2 regions of the Lachnoclostridium sp. Marseille-P6806 genome follow, and region 1 is predicted to be linked to the other one. Evidence: a T-box and tRNA genes for the amino acid it is inferred to sense, from the RefSeq annotation. Region 1 holds a T-box; the other holds one or more tRNA genes.

Region 1 (9,927 bases):
GAGATTGGGATCATCTCCGTTTCCAATGGTTTTGTAAAGAGACTCCACCTCTGCTCCTGCCTCTAAGGATGCGGCGATTTCCTCCCTGCTGACTCCCATACGTGAAGAAATTTCCTCCAGCCCCGGCTCCCGCCCCAGTTCCAGAGTCATGGCTTCCCGAACAGCCCGCACACGATTTCCCAGCTCTTTTACAGACCGGCTCACCTTCAGCATTCCATCATCTCTCAGAAAACGCTTGATTTCACCTGTAATCATAGGCACTGCGTAGGTAGAAAATTTTACATCAAATTCCAGATTAAATTTATCTATTGCCTTCAGCAGCCCAATACATCCAATCTGAAACAGATCCTCTGGATCGCAGCCGCGGTTTCCAAAATGGCGAACCGTACTCCAGACAAGTCCCACATTATCAAGAACCAGCTTATCTCTGGCCTGCTGATCACCCTCATGGGCCTTTCTGATTAAATTTGTCAATTCTTCCATGGCCTCACCTGCCGATTTTCTTTTTCATTACTACCAGCGTTCCGGTTCCCACCTCTGACTCCACAAAAACATGATCCATAAATGCCTCCATAAAAGAAAATCCCATTCCGGAGCGTTCTCCTGTCTGATCCGTGGTATACATGGGTTCCCGCGCCTTTTCTACATCTGCAATTCCCATTCCTCTGTCACGAACTCTTACTGTGAGCTCCTGTCCGTCAATTTCTGCCTCCAGGAGAATTATTCCCTCCCCTCCTTTGTAACCGTGAATCACTGCATTGGTTACCGCCTCAGAAACAGCCGTTTTGACATCGTCAACCTCTTCGAGAGTAGGATTCAGCCGACTCATAAAAACAGCCACAACCACTCTTGCAAATTCTTCATTCTGTGACAGGCTTTCCAGTTCCATTCGAAAGCGTTCCATATTCGTATCCTCCCTTTTTATCCGGCAATTGCCTCTTCTTTTGAATCAAAATTCTCCATCAGACGGTGGATTCCCCCAATTGCCAGAATCCGTCCTATCTGAGCATTCACTCCATACAGAGTTACCTTTCCTCCGCTGCCTGCCATCTGTTTATACCTGTTTAGCAAAATTCCGATTCCCGAAGAATCCATAAACTCCGTTCTGGAAAAATCAAATACCACCTTGCTGATATAGTTTTCTGAAAAAAGAAGATCCGTCTCATATTTCAGATTCCTGCAGTTGTGGTGATCTAACTCCCTGGGAAGATGAATAATCAGAATCTGTCCCCTTGTCTCGTAAGTGAATGTCTGCCCTGCTGCCATCATAAAATCCTCCTTTTTGATTTTTGAAACATTCCTGCAAAATGAAAAAGAATGTGCCAAGGCCCACCCTCGCAAAGCTTTCTCTGCCATAAAAAGAATAGTCCTATGACAGAACAGCAAAAAAAGACACGACAGAATCATTTTCTTTTTTCTGTCGTGTCTTTTTATTTTTCCTTCTTCTGTACTTCCGGATAATCTTAATATCCTCTGCGCACTTTGGAATCCTCCATAAACTCGCTGTCCGGATAATTCATAATAATTTCTCCGAAATATTCATTAGCCTTGTCCTTATCTCCAGCCGCCTCATAGGCCAGTCCCAGCTTGTAAATAACTTCTGCATTGCCGGGATGTATCTGCAGGCTTCTGTTATAATAATCAATTGCCTGGGAAGCTCCGGCACCGGACTCCTGGCTCATGGCCTCATCTCCCATAGAAAGAAGCGTCTTCCAGCCATTTTCACTCATATCCTGCTGAATCCAGGCCACGGTCTGGTTCAAAACCCCATCTGTCAGAACACTCATATCCATACTGGTATAAAGCACAGCTGCGGTTTTTGCATCCTCTGCCCGATAAGCCTCCAAAAGCTTCACCATATTCTGATACTGGCTGATCACGCCTCCGCTGTCTGCCTCCATCGCCTCCAGGCTGCCCTCTGCAGCTTCCTGAGCCTTCTTTGCGTCCTCAAGCTGCTGCATCAGCGAATCGATTTCCAGGCTTTTTTGATTGATTTGCTCCAGATTTGCCAGCTGCTCCTTGTTATGCAAGGCATTCATTGCCTCCTGCTTTGCCGGCATAATCAGGAAATACACCACTGCCACACCCAGAATCAGTCCCACAAGAATGTTCATCACAGACTGCCATCCTGTATTTTCCTTATAACTGGGCGGGATAATAATATCATCGTCCTGCATCTGCCTGTGGGAAAATGCATTTTTCAGCTTTCGCTTTTCTACCTCAGCCTTACCCGTATTATGCTTGGCAACTGCCATATATCTCTGAGCCGTAGGATTGTAGCAATCCACCTTCAGAACCTGATACAGACATCGCCCTGCCTTAATATAGTCCTCATGGCGGATATATAACAGAGCAAGAAGCTCCTGAGCCTTTACATAATTGGGAAAATCATCCAGCATCCGCATCAGAAGCAGAACTGCCAGATCCTCATTTTCATTCTGCGCATATACTAACGCCTGGTTGTACTTTTTTGCCGCCTGATCTGCTGTTTCCAGATAGCCTCCGGATCCCTGAACCCGCTGCAGATATTCTTCTGCCAGATTATCCTGCTCCTGCAAATTCAGACTGATAACCCACTGGCACAGGGCTGAGCCGGCTTCTCCAATCTCCAGATAAATCAGTCCCAGAAGATTGCGGGCATCGGTCTGAAATTTATCAAATCTAAGGCTTTTTTTCAGGGCGGCTGCCGCGCCAGTCAGATCTCTCTGCCGTGCCAGAGCCAACCCCTGGTTGTAGTAGGCATTGGCTATCCGGCGGTTTTTCCATTCTCTGTTCATTCTTTTCCGCTCTGCTCCGTGCCGTTTTTCAAAAATTCCACCATTAAATCCGTCATATCCGTCAGATCCTCCCGGACAATGGCTTCCTCAACCTCTCCGACCTCCATGCTTGGCTTAAAACGGGTAATCTCTTCTTCAAAATCCAGCATCGCATCTTCCTCCTTATGAGTTTCTGCAGGAAAGCGCTGCCTCAATCTCCCCAATCAAATAGAGGGAACCAACGGCAAACAGCCTGTCCTGCTCTCCTTTGTGCCGCAAAGCCGCATCCAGCGCCTCACGGACGTTCTCATACGTCTCTACCTGACTGCAGCCGTTCTTATAAAATAATTCTTTAAGAATAGCTGGTTCAAGCCCCCGGTCACTGTTTAAGTGTACCACAGTTACCCGGTCGATGGGAAGCCCTCTGCACAGCATTTCAATCATCTGTCCGTAATCCTTGTCCGAAACTGCTGCAAACAGAAGCTGCAGACCGCCCTGTCCCGTGGTGTCTGTTCCGGAAATCTTCCTTACTGCCTCAATAAACGCCTGAATCCCCCCTGGATTGTGAGCTCCATCCAGCCAGATTCCCGGTCCTATCTTCTGCATTCTGCCCTTCCAGCAGACAGAGGAGAGGCCTCTCTGGATGACCTGATCATCCACCCCCGGGATTTCCAGAACCTGAAGAAGCTTCACTGCCAGAGCTGCATTCATAGCCTGGTAGGGCGCGGCAAAATCCACCTGTCCGTAGGAATCCTCCCTGTCCAATCCATAAGCCTTAGAAGCCATCTCCTCTGCCCGTTTACAGATTACCGCAGAAGCCTCCGGCTGATTGGCATCATAGACCACAGGAATTCCTTTTTTAATGATTCCTGCCTTCTCTGATGCAATTTTTTCAATGGAATCGCCCAGGTACTGGGTATGCTCCAGACTGATTGAGGTAATGACGCAGCCCAGGGGGCGGCGAATTACATTCGTAGTATCCAGTCGTCCGCCCAGTCCCGTTTCCAGAATCACGTAATCCGGCTTCTGTTCCTGAAAAATAACCATAGCCATCAGAAACACAAATTCAAAAAAAGTCGGATGACAGTATCCCCGGCTGGTCATCATCTGAACAGCAGAAAGTACCTTCTGAAAGCTTCGTTCAAAAACCTCCTCTGACACCGGTATTCCGTCCAGCAAAAAACGCTCCCTTATGTCCACCAGGTGAGGAGAGACAAAGGTACCTACATGGTACCCTGCCTCTCTTAAAACAGATGTCAAATCAGCGCACACAGAGCCTTTTCCGTTCGTTCCTGCTACATGAATGATCTGCAGCTCCTCATCCGGATTTCCCAGCTCCTCCAGAAATGCCCTTACCTGTTCCAGTGTATTTTTCTTTTTTGTCCAAAAGGGAATATCGAGAAGATATTCCCGCGCATGTATTTCCATCATTTTATTTTATGCAAACCTGTCCCGGTTTATGACTGAAGCTGAGACAGCCGTTCTTCCACCTGACTCATCATCTGTGTGTACTTCTCAAGCTTTGCCTTTTCCTCATTGATCTTTGCCTCCGGAGCCTTGCTTACAAATTTTTCATTGTTCAGCATACCATTTACACGGGCCAGCTCCTTCACCAGACGCTCTTTTTCCTTGGTCAGACGCTCCAGCTCTTTCGCTACATCCACCAGCTCTGCGAAAGGCATATAAATAGCTGCCTGCGGAATCACTGCAGATACTGCATCTTCTCCGATACCATTTTTATCCTTCTGGAGAATTACCTCGCTGGCGTATCCCAGAGTTGCAAAGAACACCCGGCTATTTTCAAAAATATCAAGCAGCTGATCATTCTCAGAAACTACATATACCTTGGCCTTTTTGCTGGGCGGAACATTCATAGAGGTACGTACGTTTCGGATAGCACGAACTGCCTCCTTTATAGTTTCTACTGCATTTTCCTCAGAAGCAAAGTTCCATGCTTCCTGATATTCCGGCCATGCAGAAATCATAATAGATGGTTCCTCTTCCTGCAGGTTACAGAAAATCTCCTCTGTAATAAACGGCATATAGGGATGCAGAAGCTTCAGAGAACGAATCAGCACAGTCTTTAAGGTCCATACGGCTGCTGTATGAGTCTCATCCTCATCATTCCACAGGCGGGGCTTCACCATCTCAATGTACCAGTCGCAGAATTCCTCCCAGATAAAGTCATAAACCTTTTGAAGGGCAATTCCCAGCTCATACTTGTCCAGATTTTCTGTTACATCCTTAGCCAGAGTATTCACCTTGGAAAGAATCCACTTGTCAGCCATGGTTAAGGGAGCTGCATCCTTGCTTCCGTCTGCGCCCCATGCCAGATCATAGGCCTTCATTTTCTCCGGATCTGCCTTCTCCATATTCATCATAATGAAACGGGAAGCATTCCATACCTTATTTGCAAAGTTCCGGCTGTTCTCAACTCTCTCCCAGTAGAACCGCATATCATTGCCAGGTGCATTTCCCGTAATCAGTGTCATACGAAGAGCATCTGCGCCGTATTTATCAATTACCTCCAGAGGATCAATACCGTTGCCCAGAGATTTGCTCATCTTCCGTCCCTGGCTGTCACGCACCAGTCCGTGAATCAGAACGGTGTGGAACGGACATTTTCCTGTCTGCTCAATTCCAGAGAATACCATACGGATAACCCAGAAGAAAATAATATCATAACCGGTTACCAGTACATCTGTGGGATAGAAGTATTCCAGCTCCTGCGTTTTTTCCGGCCATCCCAGAGTAGAAAAAGGCCACAAAGCAGAGGAGAACCAGGTATCCAGAGTATCCTCATCCTGTTTAAAATGTGTGCAGCCGCATTTCGGACATTTTTCCGGCATGGACTTGGCTACTACAATTTCGCCGCATTCCTGACAGTAATAAGCCGGAATCCGGTGTCCCCACCACAGCTGACGGGAAATACACCAGTCGCGGATTCCCTCCAGCCAGTGAAGATACGTTTTCCCAAAGCTTTCCGGAACAAACTTCAGCTCACCGCTCTTTAATGCCGCAATCGCCGGCTTTGCCATCTCCTCCATCCGTACAAACCACTGCTGCTTCACCATAGGCTCAACTGTGGTCTTACAGCGATCATGAGTTCCCACGTTGTGAGAATGAGGAACTACCTTAACTAACAGGCCCTGCTCCTTTAAATCCTCCACCATGGCTTTTCTGGCCTCATACCGATCCATTCCGTCATACTTACTGCCCGGACAGCGAATAGTTGCATCATCATTCATAATGCAGATCTCCGGAAGATTGTGGCGGCGTCCCACCTCAAAGTCATTGGGGTCATGCGCCGGAGTAATCTTTACACATCCGGTTCCAAACTCCTTATCTACATAAGCATCTGCAACAACCGGAATCTGACGATCTGTCAGCGGCAGCTTTAACATTTTTCCAACCAGATCCTGGTAACGCTCATCCTCCGGATTTACAGCAACAGCCGTGTCTCCCAGCAGAGTCTCTGGACGGGTGGTAGCAATCTCTACAAAACGTCCCTCCTCTCCTGCAATGGGATAATTAATATGCCAGAAAAAGCCGTCCTGCTCCTGATGCTCAACCTCTGCATCAGAAATAGAAGTCTGGCACACGGGACACCAGTTAATAATCCGGGAACCCTTATAAATGTATCCCTTCTCATACAGCTTGCAGAATACCTCTAAAACAGCGTCGGAACAGCCCTCATCCATCGTAAATCTCTCTCTGTCCCAATCCGCAGAGGAGCCCAGCTTGTGCAGCTGATTAATAATCCGGGTACCGTACTCTTTTCTCCAGTCCCAGCATTTTTCCAGGAAGCCTTCCCGTCCCAGATCCTGCTTGTCAATGCCTTCATTTTTTAATTTGTCAATGACCTTTACCTCAGTTGCAATGGCTGCGTGGTCGGTACCAGGCTGCCACAGCGCCTCATAGCCCTGCATTCTCTTATACCGGGTCAGAATATCCTGCATGGTATTGTCCAGAGCGTGACCCATATGAAGCTGTCCGGTAATATTGGGCGGAGGCATAACAATCGTAAAGGGTTTCTTTCCTTCACGTTTTCCCCGCTCTGCATCTGCATGAAAATATTTGTTGTCCAGCCATTTCTGATAAAGCTTTTCCTCGATCGCCGAGGGATTGTAGGTTTTTTCCAGTTCCTTCATGGTCTTTTCCTTTCTTTCTGTGTTTACTTCAAAATCCTGAGCGATTTTCATCTCAGAGGAAAACAGTTCTCCTCTCAAGACTGTAAAAAGGGCTTTTCTGCATTTCCTGTAAATTTCCTATGAAATCAAAAAAGCCCTCTATGCAGAATTCTGCATAAAGGGCGGAGCTTCATTTTCCGCGGTACCACCTTTATTTATCACTTAAATCACCTTAACGCGGTTTCTACGGAGAATCCTACCTGCCTTCTGCTTCTCAGACTCCCGGCTCCAAAGCTACCTTCCGCGCGTGCCCTCTCAAACCGCCTTTCAGCCAGTGAACGGTTCTCTCTGTCAGCAGCATCCGCCGTACTCCTCTTCTTCTCAGCCTTTCATATAGACTCTATCATAAATTTTTCACTTCGTTTTGTCAAGCAAAATCTCCGGCTTCCTGGGCAGTCGGGGCAACAGTTCAGCCATGTATCTTCTTGCCCGCTTACAGCAGACAAGAAGCGTCGGGCGTCCGCCCTTAAATCATTCCCCTGTATTCCTGCTTCCAATTATGAAGAAGCTCTGATTCTTTTTCCCGACGCACTTCCTCATCCTGCCCGAAAATTTCCTCCATCTGTTTTACCGCCTCCGACTGTACTGCCTGTTCTCTGGCCTCATCCATAGACTGATCCCACTGGCTGAGCTTTTCCTCTGTAATCAGAGCACGAAGTCTCTCTCCCAGCTTCAGTCCCCGCTCCAGCTTTGTCAGCCAGTACATCTGCTTTAAAATCTGCTCCTCAGGGGCACGGGAATAGGCATAGCTATACGCCTCAAAGGCCCTTTTTGTCTGAAACATCCGGGCGTAGCAGGAACCCAGGTTATTCCAGATCCGTCCCAGAAACAAGTCATCTACATATTCGTCCCTTGGAAACTCCAGAAGCTCCCGGTAAAGATTCAGGGCTCTGCCGTACTGACGCATGGAAAACAGCTCATCAGCCAGCAGCTTTTTAAACTCTGCCGGATGCTTTTTCCTAAGAGCCGTCAGCTGCTGCCGGTAATGACTGATTTCACCGGGCCTATAATAATCACATTCCTGGAGAATCAGAATCAAAGCCTCATCTGAATCTTCTCCGCTTTTCAGCCACCGTTCTACCTTCAGAGCCAGAAAACCCTGATTCAGCTCCTCTCTCATAAATTCCAGAAGACCTTCTCCCACAAAGTCCTCCATCACCAGAAGGGGATAATGGTATATCACATAAGAAAGCTCCTGCGAGGAATAAATTCGAATCCCAAGTGCTTCCACATAATAGGGACGTTTTACATTTTCCTGCCTGCAAAGCAATAAACTCATAACATAACCTCTTGTCTAATCTGGATATCAGAGGAGGGATAAATTTCTCCAAATCCCTGATCCAGAATTCTCACATCCATCGTCCTCTCGTCAAGGAATGAAATTTTCACACGAACCTTTGTCGTCCGCTCCGGCCGTTTTGGAAATCCCTCCAGGCGAATAGAAACCTCTCTGCGCCGCTTGGCATCTAAGGGTGTAACCACCAGATCCACCGTATCCTGATGCTCCGGAATCACATCCACCACAGCCTCCTGCTCGTACCAGTTATCTCCTGCGGCAGCCAGAACCACAGAAGTCTCCTGACCTCTGTAAATCACATTCATGGAAACGGTAGATTTTAACCGGCCGTCACAGATCATCGTATAGGGAAATGCTGTTTTCTGCCGGGTCAGATCAAGGGCGCGGCAAGCCGCTCCCTTGGAGAACACGGCCAGCTCCATATACACTCTCCGCTTGGTACATAAAAGCTTCATAAACTCGTCTGCCCAGCTTCTGTCCTCAAAGCCTTTTCCCATAAGAAAGACAGAGGAATAATTTTTGTTCTGCATCAGTCTGGATGCACAGGAACAGAGAATCCTGTCTGCCAGCTTGGCGCCGGAATCATTTTTTAAAATATCCAGATTAAAGCTCTCATCCATCCGTTCCTGTTCAGCAATTACCGTAGTATTTTTCAGACCTCTCTGAACCTTCATTTCATAATAGCGAAGCCCCTCTGCTGAGAGATCAAACATTCCCACAGTTCCGTTCCAGATTTCTTTTCTCTGGCTGAGGATATAATAAATATAGCTTTCCGAATGGCTGATAATGTGAATCCGTTCTCTTGAAACTCCCAGCGTCTCTCCACATGCATAAAGAGCCTCTGACAGCCTCTGATTCATTTTTTTCACGGTAAATACCAGCTGTCCGATCTGTTTTTTTCCGTATTCTTCTTCTGGAAGGCGCATAATCCGCTCCAGAAACAGTGCCAGCAGCTTTTTTGCCTCATAGCGCACATTTCCCAGCGTAGCTGTCCCGTCCTTACAGACCAGCTTTACCAGCTTGTCCACAATAATCCCATCCCCTTTTAAGGTATGGGCATAGGCCTCCTCTCCCACAAACCAGGCATCCTCAGTTTTATGCCTGCAGATTACCGTAGGAAATGACCATGTTTTTTCCTCTTCTGCGCAGTTGATCTGTGTATAACCGTCACACAAATCAATGCCGACAACAAGTTCCTCCATAAAAACCCCTTTTTCTTATATCAGACCGAACAGCTCTTCCATCAGGGCGCTGTCGGTTACGTACTTCTTCATTTTTTCCTGCAATGCCGTTTCTTCCTTCAAAGAAAGGCACAGACTCATTTCATTTAAGGCCGCAAAACGGCTTTCTTCCTCTCTGGAATACTCTGCAGCACAGCTTATGCTGCCCTCCTTCACCATCTTCCGGTTTTCACCGTCCCTTTGGTATATCCGGTATTCCAGAATTTCACCTTCAAACAGCACCTTCTGCCGTGCATAGATTCCCGGATAAACCTTAATCAGCTCATCTGCCTGGAACTCTTCCTCCTCAGGAAGGATTCGCACCTCCAGCTCAGGACGGTACTCCCGTCCTCCCCTGAACTCCAGAATCACCTGATTTTTCAGCTGCTCCGGAAGAGGCATCAGCCGTCCCAGATCCTGAAAACAGGCGAATACCCGCTTTTCCTCCAGAAGGATGTCCAGCA
Region 2 (9,927 bases), on a different contig from region 1:
TATGCCAAGGATGGTTGGAATTGGATTGATGGAAATAGTGATGGAATAGCAGAGTGCTATTATTTTGATGCGGATGGTTGGATGTTAGTAAATACAACAACTCCAGATGGCTATCAAGTAAATGAAAATGGTGCATGGATAGAAAATAATATTATAAAGACATCTGATTTAGGACAAAAAAACAGCAACGCAAATACATCAATAATGCCTAACGAAGGTCTATATCTATATTACAAAGCAGATATATTTGACGAGAACTCTCAGACATTGGCATGTAGTGGTCAAGTGTATGATGGAACAAGTGATTCACTGAATCAAATTTTGGAGAATGACCGATATCCATATCAGCTCTTGGCAGACCCTAAGTGGGAATTATGTGTAACAGATGTAACTGAAAATAGTTTTATGCTGCGTGATGCTGAAGATTTACCCAATGGAGGAATCTTTACAAAAGACGGGAATAAATGGGTAAATTCCTTCAATCGAACCTATGAAGATTGGTCTAAACAAGATAATTTAATTGATATTCCAGTTGAAAATAGAGACCCTGATGAATATTATGAAATTATTGACGAAAATACTTTTATTTATCACAATACATACTCCGTTATAGATACAGAAACGGGAATTCCCACGGGACAATTATACACAGAAATCAGAACCTACAAGAGAGCAGAATAAAAATGTATTATCAAGAGGTTGATGGACACAAGAGTCTATCAACCTCGTTTGGTATTATGGGTTATTCTCAGCCATACAAAAATCTGTCAAGAACAGGCTTTCGTTTGTAATCACAAATTCTTGACAGATTTTTCTCATAATTCACTAAATATTGAAAAATAGGTTTGAGTACCTTTTTGAGTACCTTGATACGTGAGGACGTGCAAATCCTTTCTTTTCTAAGTATTTGTGAGAGACTATGAGAGTTCGAATCTCCCTTCCGCTATTTATAATCCCTTGAGTTATTCGGGGGATTTTTTTGTATTACAGGAAAGAGTGTTCTATGATAGAACCAGAGAAAAAGGCTTATAAAAAGTTCAGAATAAAAAATAAAAGTTCGGAATAAAAAAATAAATTGCTTGACAATCGGCACAATAAAGGTTATACTGTCTAGGCAGCCTTGAGTGAGACATCACTTAAGACACTGGATATGGGGTCTTAGCTCAGCTGGGAGAGCATCTGCCTTACAAGCAGAGGGTCATAGGTTCGAGCCCTATAGGCCCCATACCTTAACTGAATATGGCGGAATAGCTCAGTTGGCTAGAGCATACGGTTCATACCCGTAGTGTCGAGAGTTCGAATCTCCCTTCCGCTACTTGAATCCCTTGAGTTGTTCAAGGGATTTTTTGTGTCATAGGAAAGTTTGTCCTATGACATAAAAACGCTCCGCGAGGATCACCATGGGTTGGAAGAGAATTTGGCTGATGAGACGACCCGCCGTAGGCGGAGAAGCTCGCAGGTACGTAGCTTTCTTATATAAAAAAGTATTTCGTTTGCAGAAATTGCCATATGGTGGATGTTTATTTTTAAGAAAAATTACATAGATTAGATAGAAAAATTTTATTGTACTCTGTTCTCGGGTGTGCTATAATCCGAAAAAACAAGTTGATTAGGCAGAAAGGAGAGTCAAGTGAAAACATTGTTAAAAAAGTATGGGCATGTATGGGTGCTGTCATACGCCTTTCTGTACCTGCCGTGGTTTCTTTATCTGGAGCAGACTGTGACGGGAGATTATGCGGTGATGCATACAGCTTTGGATGATTATATTCCATTTAACGAATATTTTATTATTCCCTATCTGTTCTGGTTTGTTTATGTGGCAGGGGCAATTGCGTATTTCTTTTTTACAAACAGGCAGGATTATTACAGACTGTGCGGTTTTTTGTTTGTGGGAATGACCATCAGTCTGATTATCTGTACCTTTTTTCCAAATGGAACAGATCTTCGGATAGAGGTAGATCCCCAGAAGAATTTCTGCAGCTGGCTGGTTTCCATGCTTCATGTGGCAGATACCTCTACCAATGTATTTCCCAGTATCCATGTATACAATTCTGTGGCCGTTCACTGTTCTGTGATGAACAGTGCAGCTTTGCGGGATAAAGTATGGCTGAGGCGGGGGTCCTTTGTGACTATGGTTCTGATTTGTATGTCTACTGTGGTTTTAAAGCAGCATTCCGTACTGGATGTGGTAGGCGCGCTGATTCTGGCATATCTGATGTATCCTCTGGTGTACGAGACAGATTATGCGGCTGCAAGAAAAACCGCGGGACAGAAAGTAATAAGCTGAATATTTAAAAACAGGAAAGGCTGTAGGACAGAAAATGGTTCTGCGGCTTTTTTCTTTCAAAAAAGAGTTTATATAAATTTTCTTAGTTGTTTTCCGGATTTTATGTTATACTCTATTATAGTATACAGTGGGAGGTTTTCCATGTACTATTTTATCGTGAATCCGGACGCACATTGCGGACAGGGCGAAAAAATATGGAGAAGACTGGAACGCAGGCTTTTGCGGTCCGGAACAGAATATCAGGTGTTGATGACAGAAGCCAGAGGAGATGCCTGCCGTTTTGCAGAGGAGCTTTCCAGAAACTGCAGAGAGCCGCGGACAATTGTGATTGTAGGCGGGGATGGAACGGTGAATGAGGTGATCAACGGGCTTTCTTTCAGCAGCAGGATTACAGTCGGCTACATTCCTATGGGAATGGGCAATGATTTATCCAGAGGGCTGAAGCTGCCGAGAAGTCCCTACAGATGTCTGAAGCGGATTATGAATCCCAGACAGTTTGTAGAGCTGGATTATGGCATTCTGTCTTATGAGCTGGAAGAACCAGTCCATCGCCGTTTTGCAGTCAGCAGCGGAATTGGGCTGGACGGGGCAGTCTGCCACAACATTTTGACTATGGGCAGAAAAACTAGGCGGATTGTTGGAAGCTTTGGACGGATGTTTTATATCCTTATGGGGTTAAAGCAGCTGCTTGTGACAAAGCCTGCATCTGGCTATCTTTTGCTGGACGGAGTGAGGCGGGTGGAATTTAATCATATTTATTTTATATCATCCCACATTCACCCCTATGAAGGGGGCGGATTTCAGTTTGCTCCCAGGGCAGATTCCTCAAATGGAGAGCTGGAGATCTGTGTTGTTCATGGTACGTCCAGACTTCGGCTTCTTCCGGTTCTGACAGATGCCTGGTTCCGAAAAATCGGCCGTCACAGAGGCGTAAGGTTTTTCCGGTGCAAGGAGGCGCAGATCCATGTAAACAGACCGCTTCCGGTTCATGCAGACGGAGAGAGCTGTTGCTGCCAGACAGATATTCACCTGCGGTGTGTTTCCAGAAAGCTGCGGTTTATTGTCTGAGGAAAGAAATTAAAAAAGGAGAATATCATTATGAGAATCGGACAGGGATATGATGTCCATAAGCTGACAGAAGGGCGGAAGCTGATTCTGGGAGGCGTAGACATTCCCTATGAAAAGGGGCTGGCAGGCCATTCTGACGCGGATGTTCTGGTTCATGCCATTATGGATGCGCTGCTGGGAGCAGCGGCGCTGGGAGATATTGGACAGCATTTTCCGGATACAGATCCGGCATATAAGGGAATATCCAGCATGAAGCTGCTGGAAAAGGTAGGGGAATTGTTGGAGGAATCCGGGTATGCAGTGGAGAATATTGATTCTACCATTATTGCTCAGAGACCGAAGCTGGCGGCCTTCCGCCCGCAGATGGCAGAAAACATCGCTCATGCGCTTCACCTGGAGACGAATCAGGTCAGCGTAAAGGCAACTACTGAAGAGGGGCTTGGATTTACCGGATCAGGAGAAGGCATTGCTGCCCAGGCTGTGGCGCTTCTGTCCCATATGCGGGATTTTGTCAATGACAGCCGGACTTTAGGAGGCGGCTGCTCAGGCTGCTGTCAGGAAGCGTAGCCATTAATTGTGGTAGCAGGCTGGTTTCATCAGGGGAAAGAAGGCTGATGGCAGCGCTGGAGCATTGGCGAAAGCCATAAAAAGCAAGGGAGAAAAATTTTAGGAAAGGAAAAACGAGGATATGTACCAGATGTGTACCTATTTTTCGTGAAAGCAATCAGTATTATGAAAATATTTAATACCTTATCCAGAAGAAAAGAAGAGTTTGTTCCGCTGACACCGGGACAGGTAAAGATGTATGTGTGTGGACCAACGGTTTATAATTTCATCCACATTGGAAATGCCCGTCCCATGATTGTGTTTGATACAGTACGGCGGTATTTTGAATATAAGGGATATGAGGTGAACTTTGTATCCAATTTTACCGATGTGGATGATAAGATTATCAAGAAGGCCATTGAAGAGGGCGTGGATGCAGATACTATTTCCAGCCGGTATATTGCAGAGTGCAAAAAGGATATGGCTGATATGAACGTTAAGCCGGCCACGGTTCATCCTCAGGCAACCCAGGAAATCTGCGGTATGCTGGAGATGATCCAGACACTGATTGACAAGGGCCATGCTTATGTGGCAAAGGACGGTACTGTATATTTCCGTACATCCTCTTTTGCAGATTATGGCAAGCTGTCTCATAAGAATCTGGATGAGCTTCAGTCAGGATTCCGTGAACTGAAGGTAACTGGTGAGGATGATAAAGAGGATCCGTCTGATTTCGTGCTTTGGAAGCCGAAAAAAGAGGGTGAGCCTTACTGGGAGTCTCCCTGGTGCCAGGGACGGCCGGGCTGGCATATTGAATGCTCTGTGATGTCTAAAAAATATCTGGGAGATCAGATTGATATCCATGCAGGCGGTGAGGATCTGATTTTCCCCCATCATGAAAATGAGATTGCACAGTCTGAGGCAGCCAATGAAAAGCCGTTTGCCACCTACTGGATGCACAATGGCTTCCTGAATATTGACAATAAAAAGATGTCCAAATCTCTTGGAAATTTCTTTACAGTCCGTGAAATTGGTGAAAAATACGATCTCCAGGTGCTTCGGTTCTTTATGCTGAGCGCCCATTACCGCAGCCCTCTGAATTTCAGTGCAGATTTGATGGAAGCATCGAAAAACAGTTTGGAGCGGATTTTGACAGCAATGGATCGTCTCAGAGATCTGGATGGAAAGGCTTCCGGAGATGTGCTGACAGAGAAAGAACAGGCAGATGTGGCAGCTGCAAAAGAGCTGATTGCTAAGTATGAGGCTGCCATGGATGATGACTTCAATACAGCAGATGCAGTTTCTGCAGTATTTGAGCTGGTTAAGTTAAGCAACAGCACAGCCTGTGAAACCAGCAGCAAAGCATATGTGGATTATCTGAAAGACACCATTGCAAGGCTCTGCGATGTTCTGGGAATTATCACAGAGCGGAAGGCTGATGCTTTGGAAGCGGAGATTGAAGAGATGATTGCTGCCAGACAGCAGGCCAGAAAGGAAAGAAATTTTGCTCTTGCCGACGAGATTCGTCAGAAGCTTCTGGATATGGGCATTATTCTGGAGGATACCAGAGAGGGTGTGAAATGGAAGAGAGCATAAAGATTCCATCTCTGATGAAGGAAGCGCTCCAGTTGGAGCCTATAGATGTGTGCAGCTATTCTCCTCTGGCTCTGGCCTATATGGGAGACGCAGTGTACGAGGTTCTCATTCGTACAAGAGTGATGAACCGGGGCAGTATGCAGGTGAATAAGATGCATAAAAAAAGCGCCAGTCTGGTGAAGGCGGAGGCGCAGGCCAGGATGATACAGGCGCTTCAGGAGGAGCTGACAGAGGAAGAAACAGCTGTCTATAAACGGGGGCGCAATGCCCATTCCGCTTCATCTGCCAAGAATGCGTCTATTCGGGATTACAGAATGGCTACAGGATTTGAGGCCTTGGTTGGATACCTGTATCTGACCGGGCAGTATGAGCGGCTTTTAAAGCTGGTACATGACGGATTAGAGAGGATTGGAGAATTTTCATGAGATACGAAGAACTGACCATAGAGGGGCGCAATGCAGTAATGGAAGCATTCCGCTCCGGAAAAACCATTGACAAGCTGTTTGTTCAGGACGGATGCAAGGACGGGCCGGTTCAGAGCATTGTCAGAGAGGCAAGAAAGCACGATGCTATTATTTCTTTTGTACCGAGAGAACGTCTGGATCAGATGTCGGAAACAGGAAAGCATCAGGGTGTGATTGCCTATGCGGCAGCCTATGAGTATGCCCAGGTAGAAGATATGCTGGAGGCAGCCAGAGAAAAGGGAGAACCGCCCTTCCTCTTCCTGCTGGATGGAATTGAGGATCCGCACAATCTGGGAGCTATTATCCGTACTGCCAATCTGGCAGGGGCGCATGGCGTGATTATTCCCAAGCATCGGGCGTCCGGACTGACAGCTACTGTAGCCAGAACCTCAGCAGGGGCGTTAAATTATACGCCTGTGGCCAAGGTGACAAACCTGGGAAGCACCATCGAGGAATTGAAAAAGCAGGGAATGTGGTTTGTCTGCGCAGACATGGGCGGAGAAATGATGTACCGCATGAATCTGAAAGGGCCTATCGGTCTTGTTATTGGAAATGAGGGAAGTGGAGTCAGCAGACTGGTACGGGAAAAATGTGATATGACGGCATCGATTCCTATGAAGGGAGATATTGATTCCCTGAATGCCTCTGTTGCTGCCGGTGTTCTTGCTTATGAGATTGTCCGGCAGAGAATCATGGGATAGAGGTGCAGTAAGCAGTACAACAGGATAGAGTTTTTGGAAGCCGGGCAGTGAGGCAGTAAAAGGAGTATGATAAGTATGAAAAAGCATAGAGTTTTTTTTCTGGCCGCAGCAGCAGGCGCAGTTCTGTGCCTTTGTCAGGGACCGCAGTCACAGGCATGGGCGCAGGTTCGGACACCCCAGGCAGCAGGAACGGCAGTCTATGGCAACGGGATTGCTGTTCTGGATGCTTCTAATGCAGGGGAAGGCTACTGTATGATCCGCTATACCGGCGGAGTTCCGAAAATCAAGGTTCAGATTTCCAATGGAGCAGTGATTTATACTTATGATCTGAATGCAAGAAATGCCTATGAGGTTTTTCCTTTTTCTGAGGGAAACGGCAGCTATTCCGTGAAGGTTTTTGAACAGGTATCAGGGAATCAGTATTCTCAGGTTATGAGCCAGAATGTCAATGTATCTTTGAAGGATGAATTTTCGCCGTTTCTGTATCCAAATCAGTATGTAAATTTTACAGAAAACAGTGCGGCCGTTTCTCTGGCACAGCAGGTAACATCAGGCGCAGTTGATGAGATTGGGAAGGTAAAGGCCGTTTATGAATATGTTGTTGGGAATATGAATTATGACTATGCAAAGGCTCAGTCTGTCCAGTCTGGCTATCTTCCCAATGTGGATCAGGTGCTGGCATCAAAAACAGGAATTTGTTTTGACTATGCAGCAGTTATGACAGCCATGCTCCGTTCTCAGGATATTCCGACGAAGCTTGTTGTAGGATATACAGGGGACGTATATCATGCATGGGTGGATGTTTATATTAAGGAAATGGGCTGGGTGGACAATTTCATTTATTTTGACGGAGTCAGCTGGAAACTGATGGATCCCACTTTTGCCTCTTCTGGTGGAAATACGGACGCAGTGAAGCAATATATCGGAGATGGAGCTAATTACCGAAGTAAATATTCCTATTAGAGGTGACTGGGGATGGAAGAGAAGAAAAAGAAAAAGAGCGGAATTTATTCAGCAGGGAACCTGTCGGCATTTTGCCTGCAGGTTTCTCTGCTTTTATCATCAGCAGTTCCTCTGGATGAGGGGCTTTCTGTTATGGCAGAGGATGCCCGTACCCAGGAGGAAAAGAAGCTGCTTCAGGGGCTTGCTGAGGATGTGGAGCTGGGAGAACCCCTGTTTTCGGCTTTGGAACGGACAGGAGAGTTTCCTTCCTATGTAGTGAAAATGGCAAAGCTGGGACATCAGACAGGGACCCTGGATCAGATGATGAAGGATTTGTCTGTGTATTATGAAAAGGAATTTCAGCTTATGCGGAGTATTCAGAATGCACTTACCTATCCTGTGATAATGGTTTTTATGCTGCTTACAGTCCTGTTTGTGCTGTTTACCAAGGTAATGCCGGTATTTGAAGGAGTGTATGAGCAGCTGGGGGCACAGATGTCACCTTTATCCCAGACAGCCATTCGTTTTGGAGGAATTTTCAGCGGTGGGGCACTGATTCTTTCCGGGATAGCAGCGGCGGCTGCTCTGGCAGTATGGACGGCTTCCAGATTTGGAAAAACATTCCGTCTGGCAGAAAAACTGACAGAGAGTATGAAACGAAGGAGCAGACTGGCTTTGGCCGTGGCGGGACGCCGGTTTACATCCGTTCTGGCTCTGACTCTCCGCAGCGGTATGGAGCTGGAAAAAGGAATGGAGTTGGCGGGAGAACTGGTTGAGAACAGTCTGGTGGAAGAAAAACTGAAGGAATGCGCGGAGGATTTGGAATGCGGAGCAGGATATTATGAGGCAATGAAGAAAACAGGTCTTTTCAGCGGATTTCATATTCAGATGATACGGGTAGGTGCAAGAAGCGGAAGTCTGGATCAGGTGATGGAGAAGCTGTCCGATGATTATGAAAAAGAGGCGGAGACAGCGATTGATACCATGGTTGCCAGATTTGAACCGACGATGGTAGCGGTACTGGCAGTGGCAGTAGGACTGGTACTGTTGTCTGTTATGCTTCCGCTGGCGGGAGTTTTGTCAGCCATCGGTTAGGAGATGCCATGAGAAAAAAATGTGATTTTAAAATGTGGTTCAGCCTGACAGGCTCTGTGGCCGTGGTACTGGCAGCGGCAGCCCTTATGACAGCAGGAGTATCACAGTTATCCCGCAGAACAGAGGAAGAGGGGGCCCGGAATCTGGTTCAGGCAGTGCGCAGAGCCTCGGTTCAGTGCTATGCCATAGAGGGGAGATATCCGCCAAGTGTAGAATATCTGGAGGAAAATTATGGGATAGCTATTGACCGTGAGCGTTATCATGTGTTTTATGAAGGCTTTGCGTCTAATATAATGCCGGATATTACAGTGTTTCCGGTGTCTGAGCTGGAAGAACAGGGGGAGTAGCAGATGAACCAGAAAAAGAAAACTGCAGGAGCAAGTGTGAATCTGCTGTTTACTATGCTGCTGTTTCTTGTGTTTTTGCTTTGCGCTTTGTTTACCGTTCTTTTTGGAAGCAGAGTTTATGAAAATATCAGCAGCCGGTCAGAGAATAAGGATACGGGAAGCGTAGCTCTGCACTATATTGCCAATAAGGTGCGTCAGGGAGACCGAGAAGGAGCAGTCGATGTGATTGATGTAGACGGAACTCCGGTTCTGGAATTGATTCAGAGCGCAGGCCAGGTGGATTATTATACCTGGATTTACTATCGGGACGGCAGTATCCGTGAACTGTTTACCAGAGAAGGAACAGAGCTGGGGCTGGATGATGGACTGGAAATTATGGAGTGCAGCGGACTTCGCCTCTCGAAAGAAGGATCCCTGATAGAGGCGGAAACTCTGGGAGAAGGAGGCGGACGGATGGTTCTCTCTGTCAGAAGCGGAGGTTTCGCTTATGAATAAAAAGAATAGTTCCGGCTCAGGAATGTTTATGCTGGAGATGATTATGGCAGTCTTCTTTTTCCTGCTCTGCTCTGGCATCTGTGTCATGGCTTTTGTGAAAGCAGATCGTATGAGTCACTTGGCTCAGGACACAAACCAGGCTGTGATGATAGCAGAAAGCATGGCGGAAACATGGAAAGTCGGGGGAAAAGAGCTTCTGGAGGAAAAGACAGGAGCTATTTCTTCAAAGTCGGAAGAAACAGAAAAGGATGAGGATTCCCAAAGCTCTGTCTGTACGGTGTACCTGGATCAGAAGGGGGAGCAGGCTGCAGCTGAATCAGATGTATTTTTTATGGGAATTCTGTCTCAGAAGGAAAAGAACGGTCTGGAGACGGCAGAGATTACGG

What was found. The T-box of region 1 lies ahead of ACESON_RS07115 (valine--tRNA ligase). A T-box ahead of a tRNA ligase gene usually reads a tRNA of that ligase, here a tRNA-Val.
Region 2: it has a tRNA-Val gene. The T-box ahead of ACESON_RS07115 (valine--tRNA ligase) is inferred to sense a tRNA for this amino acid. The anticodon was not compared.

What each region holds. Positions count from the first base shown of each region.
Region 1 covers NZ_CAXSLG010000004.1:202,477-212,403, reverse strand. The annotation lists gene ACESON_RS07145 (SigF/SigG family RNA polymerase sporulation sigma factor) at 1-483, opposite strand, end outside; gene spoIIAB (anti-sigma F factor) at 488-904, opposite strand; gene ACESON_RS07135 (anti-sigma factor antagonist) at 922-1,269, opposite strand; gene ACESON_RS07130 (tetratricopeptide repeat protein) at 1,464-2,777, opposite strand; gene ACESON_RS07125 (hypothetical protein) at 2,774-2,926, opposite strand; gene ACESON_RS07120 (folylpolyglutamate synthase/dihydrofolate synthase family protein) at 2,940-4,187, opposite strand; gene ACESON_RS07115 (valine--tRNA ligase) at 4,214-6,907, opposite strand; T-box leader at 7,062-7,278, opposite strand; gene ACESON_RS07110 (hypothetical protein) at 7,413-8,225, opposite strand; gene ACESON_RS07105 (DUF5716 family protein) at 8,222-9,445, opposite strand; gene ACESON_RS07100 (DUF5717 family protein) at 9,461-9,927, opposite strand, start outside.
Region 2 covers NZ_CAXSLG010000008.1:157,368-167,294, forward strand. The annotation lists gene ACESON_RS11890 (hypothetical protein) at 1-681, shown strand, start outside; tRNA gene ACESON_RS11895 (tRNA-Val) at 1,153-1,225, shown strand; tRNA gene ACESON_RS11900 (tRNA-Met) at 1,242-1,315, shown strand; gene ACESON_RS11905 (phosphatase PAP2 family protein) at 1,631-2,287, shown strand; gene ACESON_RS11910 (diacylglycerol kinase family protein) at 2,429-3,355, shown strand; gene ispF (2-C-methyl-D-erythritol 2,4-cyclodiphosphate synthase) at 3,386-3,922, shown strand; gene cysS (cysteine--tRNA ligase) at 4,088-5,497, shown strand; gene ACESON_RS11925 (ribonuclease III domain-containing protein) at 5,482-5,922, shown strand; gene rlmB (23S rRNA (guanosine(2251)-2'-O)-methyltransferase RlmB) at 5,919-6,662, shown strand; gene ACESON_RS11935 (transglutaminase domain-containing protein) at 6,729-7,625, shown strand; gene ACESON_RS11940 (type II secretion system F family protein) at 7,638-8,699, shown strand; gene ACESON_RS11945 (hypothetical protein) at 8,708-9,046, shown strand; gene ACESON_RS11950 (DUF4860 domain-containing protein) at 9,050-9,541, shown strand; gene ACESON_RS11955 (hypothetical protein) at 9,534-9,927, shown strand, end outside.